DNA from 2 places in the Pseudoalteromonas sp. TAP-3C genome. Region 2 is predicted to be linked to the other one. Evidence: predicted binding sites of a transcription regulator. Region 2 holds the regulator's gene; the other holds the start of a gene.

Region 1 (3,423 bases), 1.5 Mb from region 2:
CGCGGTTTACTTGATAGCCATCATCTTTATCCCATTTTGCGTTTTTTATACCGAGATTTTCAGCAGGCACAAATTCGGTGTTAAATAAGTAGCCGTAGTGTTGTTTTGCTTGTTTATTTGCGCTGTAAATTGTTTTTAAATGATTACTCACAAACGCTTTATATTGCGGGTTATTGCCCACTTTAATACCTTTAAATTCAGCCGCTTCAGCCATACCATTAATACCAATGGTTAAAAACTGTTTATCCATATTGATAAAACCAGCGTCATAAACACTCAAAATATTACTGTCGAGATAGTCTTGCATCAGTGCCCGATACGCAAGTTGGTAACGTTGCAGCTTTTTTATTTCGGTTTTTAATTCTCGACCATCTTGCTCTAAGCGATTCATATTTATGGTGATCACGTTAATCGATCCGGTTGATATTCCTCCTGCTCCTAAGGTGTACGAAAATTGATTATCGCTCATTTCACTGCGCAAACGACAACATGAGGCCAGTGAATCCGGGTCGTCACTCACATACATAAAAAAGGAATTACCTTTACTGAGCTGTGCAGCACAGAAGGTTTTAAACTCAGGGTCTTGAAAACCATGTTGTTGGGTTAATAATGCAGCTGTAACAACAGGAAAAGTAAGTACGGCTTTTTCGCGCTCTGTACCAAACCAATCCATAAAATACTGTTGTAATGCATTGATGCTGCAGTATTTAGGCCGACTACCATTAGGAAAAACAAAATCGCCAAATAAAGCCTGAAAATACGCAGCATCATATAAAGAAATATTCCAAAATACACTTTGATAACCCCGAGCGGCGGCTGGTTGATTAAGTGCATACACCACATGCTGTAAATGGTTGGCGATTTCGTTTGAGTGCTCTGTTAGGTAGTTATCGCCGTAATCTCTGCGAGCAAAGTGATCAAAATAGGTTAAAAATTCCACTGTCGCAATTGCGCCTGCAAATTGTGCACTAATAGCAAATACAAGGTTCACAAATGAGCCACAAAATGAGGCTAAATGCCGTGGGGCTTTCGATTCGCCTCCTAATTTAGTGAGACCGTCGAGCAAAAAAGGATACAGCGTTATTGAAGCGCAATACGGTTTTAGACTGGTTTCATCGTGTACATAAATTTCATGATTTGTTATTTGCCGTTCATACTCTTGTGCTAACGCTTTACCAAACATATCTGTTATTTTTTCTTTTATTACCGCTCTGTTTATTTGGATCAGCAGATCTTTACTGATCTCAGACTCCAAAGTCGCAATATTTTTACTGCTAACATTGGCGTTGCTATCAAAAACTGAGCCGTCAGCTGCATTGTCTGCTTTTAGATAATCATTAATGAAAGATGTTTTTTGTTGTAACTGCTGTGCATTTAACTGCAACATAATTAATCCTTAATAAAAAGAGTGTTAAGTATTTTTTGTTGGCCGAGGTTGATAAAGCGCTGATTGGTTTTTGGGTTATCTAAACCTCCTAGTTCGCTTTTCCAAGGGCCGGTTTTTAAATAAGTTAGCTGTGATTTTATGTGCCAATTCACATCATTACAGCCTGTGTAGAGACAGGTTTTTAATCCGGCTTTTTTACACTGAGATAAAAATAGCCTTAAGGTGTTTGCCTGCCATTCACCACCAAAAAACACCACACAACTGATCATGCCCTTATATTGATTTAGTAATGTAGCTAACCAACTACGAGTGAGTGGTTTGCCATTGTTAGCATCCCATATTTCAGGGCTGTGGCAGCCTTTACAGCCTAATTGACAGCCTGTAACCGTCAGTGCAAGCGATACTTCGCCAGGAACTTCTTGAAAAACAATAGTGGGTTCTAAAATATTAAACATACTATATATGGTGCTTTTTGTTTTATTTTAATCAATATATAGTGTTTATTGTTGAGGCCGCAATACCAATGAGGAGGTATAATATGAAATGTAAGCAATAAAAAACCGACATGCAATGTCGGTTGAAGTTGTTTAGTTAGAGGTTGTTTACTTAGAGATAATTAAATTAATTGGGAAGTAATTCGATTGGGTTATCTTGACGGTCAAATATAACGTAGCGAGCAATATTTTGCCCTGAGGTAATATCGTTGGTCATTTTATTTAAATAAGGGTCGGCATCTTCGGTGCTCGGTGGTTGCCCTTTTACACCTGATAAGCTCGAAATAAATACAAAATCCCACTCTTTAGAAATACCGTCAGCTTCTTTGATCAATGCTGAGTAATCGGCTATTTCGCTAGGTAATTTATCAACACACATGGTCGGCGTTATTGTACCTTTGGCATTTTTTTTGCTTTTTTTAGGGTTTTCTAATTCTGTTTTCGCGAATAAAAACAATAAGCGCTGCGGATCTGGCTGTTCTTTTGCGTAGCTCAATAAATCTTTAAAACGAGTGATCATAGTATATTCCAAAGTAGTAATGTAATACGTTTATTGTATGGGTATAAAGCGTGCTTACTATCCCTCTAAATAGGTAGAACACCTTTAAATTTTTGAATGCGGCCTTACATACAACCGCCACAACTACCACAGCGCCAGTCATCTTCATCAACTGCTTGATAAAACCAGCGCATATTTTGCTCACTCACCTCTATATTATGGGCAATAAACACATCAACGAGCCAATCGGCATTAGCGATGATCCAATCATCTTCAAGTTTTCCTTCGCAAAATTCAGGATCATCATCATAAATGGGATCGTAAACCCCCCATGTGCCCATATCGTTATTGAGCTGTTTATCGGGTAGCTCTAACGGTGTATCCAGGTAGCTGATGAACCAATGACCAAGGCACAACGAGTGCCCTTTTTTACTCCACTGGGCTTTAAATGGATTAGTCATTAGCTGCCTCCTTTATTGGATCAACGGTGACTCATTGGCTTTAAAAGTAAAGCCTTCAATACAGGCTTCATCCGCAAGTAATTGAATATATTGTGCAATTGCTTTATGTCTTACTTTTTCATTTAAATAGTCAGTGATTTTTTCTTGGACGTGTTCATAAGGTAATGCCCTACCGTCAATTTTACGGGCTATTTTAACTATATGATGGCCATAGCGGGTTTCGACTGGGTAATTGATCAACCCTTCTTTGGCTGCAAAAATGGCTCGTTCAAATTCTGGTACAGTTTGCCCTGTACTAATTTGCCCTAAATTACCCCCCTGCTCTTTTGATGGGCAAGCCGATAGTGAGCTAACAAAGTGCTTAAATTGGTTAGGATCGTCAGCTAATTGCAGTAAAAGCTGTTTAGCTTGCTCTTTACTTTCTTCGCGTTGCTCAAAATCCTTTGGATCTGATGCAATAAGAATATGGTTTACTTCAACAATTGGGCTTGAACAAAATTTTTGCTGATTGGCTGCAAAGTAACGTTGGCACTCTTCATCACTGGCTTCGGGTATGGCAACTTCTAAATCAATTAAACGGGT
Region 2 (3,423 bases):
GTCGCAGGTGTATTTTTAGCAACGGCACACCCTGCCAAATTTAAAGACAGTGTTGAAAATGTGTTAAACACTCAAATAAGCATGCCAAAACCGCTTGCTGATGCACTCGCAAAGCCCTGTTTAGCTATTGATATGCAAAATAATTACGATGATTTACGCAGTGAGCTATTTGCTAAACTCGGTTAACATTACGAATACAAAAAAGCGGCATAGGCCGCTTTTTGTTTGTTTAAATCGGCTTTTGGTACAATGTATAAGTTAAACAAATGTAATAAACAAAATTCATTTAAAATTGTTATTGATTTATAAAAAAATATCATCATTAAAAAGCTGTGAAATAGTTTCAATCCCTGTTTAAATATCCTCAACTTAAGAGCATAGGCAAAAAGTCGTTTTAAGCGTACAATAAAGCCTCTTAAAAATACCCATACACGTTGCCCAGGAGACCCCAATGTTAGAACGTAGCATGAATATTTCGGACTTTGATCCAGAGTTATTTGACGCGATGAGCAAAGAAACATCACGCCAAGAAGAACACATTGAGTTAATTGCATCTGAAAACTACTGTAGCCCACGCGTACTTGAAGCGCAGGGGTCTCAGCTTACTAACAAATACGCCGAGGGTTACCCGGGCAAACGTTACTACGGTGGTTGTGAGCACGTAGACGTGGTTGAGCAACTTGCCATTGACCGCGCAAATGAATTATTTGGTACAGATTACGCAAACGTGCAACCCCATGCCGGTTCACAAGCCAATGCCGCTGTTTTTCAAGCACTATTAAGCCCACTCGATACGGTATTAGGCATGAGCCTAGCGCACGGTGGCCACTTAACACACGGTTCACACGTCAATTTCTCAGGAAAAACATACAACGCAATTCAGTATGGCCTTAATGAAGAAACGGGTGAAATTGATTATGCACAAGTTGAAGCGTTAGCACTTGAGCACAAACCAAAAATGATTATTGCGGGTTTTTCTGCCTACTCAGGTATTGTTGATTGGGCTAAATTCCGTGAAATTGCAGATAAAGTAGGTGCTTACTTATTTGTTGATATGGCGCACGTTGCGGGCTTAGTTGCTGCGGGTGTTTATCCAAGCCCGGTTCCTTTTGCGCATGTTATAACAACCACAACTCACAAAACACTAGCGGGCCCGCGTGGCGGTTTGATTATCTCTGGTTGTGGCGATGAAGAAATTTATAAAAAGCTAAACAGTGCTGTTTTCCCAGGTGGTCAAGGTGGTCCTTTATGTCATGTTATTGCTGCTAAAGCGGTTGCATTTAAAGAAGCACTTCAACCTGAGTTTAAAACATACCAAGCGCAAGTTGTTAAAAATGCACAAGCAATGGTTGCAGTATTACAAGAGCGCGGCTACAAAGTAGTATCGGGTAAAACTGACAACCACTTATTCTTACTTGATCTAATCGATAAAGATATCACCGGTAAAGATGCGGATGCTGCACTTGGTAACGCGAATATCACGGTTAACAAAAACTCAGTACCAAACGACCCTCGTTCACCATTTGTTACCTCTGGTCTGCGTATTGGTTCACCGGCCATTACTCGTCGTGGTTTTAAAGAAGCAGAGTCAAAAGAGCTAGCAGGGTGGATTTGTGATGTACTAGACAACATCAACGATGAGTCAGTACAAGCGCAAGTAAAAGAAAAAGTAAAAGCAATTTGTGCAAAATTACCTGTTTACGCTTAACCTAATAGTAAAACAGTAATTTAGATCACAACTGCACACATTTTTGTTATGATAATGGTCGCTATGATAGCGGCCATTTTTTGTTTTTAAAACGGAAACACACAGTTATGCATTGCCCATTTTGCACCGCCAAAGATACTAAAGTTATTGATTCTCGCCTTGTCGGTGGGGGACACCAAGTGCGTAGACGTCGTGAATGTAATGAATGTCACGAACGATTTACCACCTTTGAAGGGGCTGAATTAGTGATGCCACGGGTTATTAAACAAGATGGCAGTCGGGAACCGTTTAATGAAGATAAGTTATTAAACGGTTTAACTCGCGCCCTGGAAAAACGCCCAGTAAGCACCGAACAAGTTGATGAAGTAGTCAATATTATTAAATCAAAGCTGCGCGCCACTGGCGAGCGCGAAGTCTCTAGTCATCTAGTAGGCGAGTGCATTATGGAAGCACTTAAAAAGCTAGATAAAGTGGCTTATGTCAGGTTTGCTTCAGTGTATCGCTCGTTTGAAGATATACGCGAGTTCGGTGAAGAAATAGCCCGCTTAGGAGAGTAACAATGAGCATGCAAAACTCGTTTTCAGAGGATGATAAACGTTATATGGCCCGTGCCATTGAGCTGGCAAAAAAAGGACGGTTTACGACCACACCTAACCCAAATGTTGGCTGCGTACTGGTAAAAAACAACCAAATAATAGGTGAAGGGTTTCATCAATTAGCAGGACAAGGTCATGCTGAAGTAAATGCATTGGCTATCGCTGGTGAAAATGCCAAAGGCGCAACTGCCTATGTAACACTTGAGCCTTGCAGTCATTATGGTCGGACACCGCCATGTGCTGAAGCTCTAAAAGCAGCGGGTGTTAAAAAAGTGATTGCCGCCATGGTTGATACCAACCCGCAAGTTGCAGGCAAAGGCCTGAAAATTTTAGCGGATGCTGGTATAGACGTCGCTTACGGGTTGCTTGAAGCGCAAGCTCGCGCATTGAACCTCGGTTTTTTTAAACGCATGGAGCAAGGGCTTCCATTTGTAACCTGTAAAATGGCCGCAAGTATAGATGGCAAAACGGCGCTTAAAAACGGCCAAAGTAAATGGATAACCGGCCCCGCTGCGCGTCAAGATGTGCAATTATACCGAGCACAAAGCTGTGCAATTTTAACCGGTGCCGATACGGTATTAATGGATGATGCAAAATTAAATGTGCGCCCAGAAGAGTTACCGCATTCTTTACCAACTGACTTACCACTGCGCCAACCAGTTCGGATTATTATTGATTCACAAAATAGACTTACCCCTGATCTTGCCTTATTTTCAATTCAAAGTGAGGTGATAATATTCACCACAAAGGTTGATAAATCACATCAGTGGCCTCATTTTGTTAAACAGATTGAAGTGCCTAAAAATAATAATAAAGTAGATTTACTGGCCGTGTTACACACGCTAGCTCAATTACAGTTTAATACTGTGTGGTTAGAAGCAGGAGCAACATTGGCCGGTAAGATGGCTGAGCTTGATTTAATTGATGAATTTATTTTTTATATTGCCCCCAAATTAATGGGCAGCGATGCCAAAAGTTTACTGAATTTCCCAGAGTTAATGAGTATGCAAAATACCATTAATTTAACTTTTAATGAGTGTGTGCCAATAGGTGATGATTTACGTATTACAGCACTAAAAAAAGCGCATTAATCATTTTATATAAAGAGTAGCATTATGT

Evidence for each region. Region 2 encodes NrdR, which represses ribonucleotide reductase genes. Its sites were predicted from a motif close to AAACACNANATNTNGTGTTT; they were not measured.
Region 1: the regulator NrdR is predicted to act here: its motif matches at 1,870-1,889, upstream of nrdG (anaerobic ribonucleoside-triphosphate reductase activating protein).

Annotation. Positions count from the first base shown of each region.
Region 1 is NZ_CM187618.1:553,558-556,980, reverse strand. Features, by position in the region: gene nrdD (anaerobic ribonucleoside-triphosphate reductase) at 1-1,387, opposite strand, end outside; gene nrdG (anaerobic ribonucleoside-triphosphate reductase activating protein) at 1,390-1,842, opposite strand; gene AC6H44_RS02565 (ribonucleotide reductase subunit alpha) at 2,009-2,401, opposite strand; gene AC6H44_RS02560 (PM0253 family protein) at 2,506-2,841, opposite strand; gene AC6H44_RS02555 (peptidylprolyl isomerase) at 2,854-3,423, opposite strand, start outside.
Region 2 is NZ_CM187618.1:2,493,377-2,496,799, reverse strand. Features, by position in the region: gene thrC (threonine synthase) at 1-186, shown strand, start outside; gene glyA (serine hydroxymethyltransferase) at 452-1,708, shown strand; gene nrdR (transcriptional regulator NrdR) at 1,816-2,265, shown strand; gene ribD (bifunctional diaminohydroxyphosphoribosylaminopyrimidine deaminase/5-amino-6-(5-phosphoribosylamino)uracil reductase RibD) at 2,268-3,395, shown strand; gene AC6H44_RS11675 (riboflavin synthase) at 3,420-3,423, shown strand, end outside.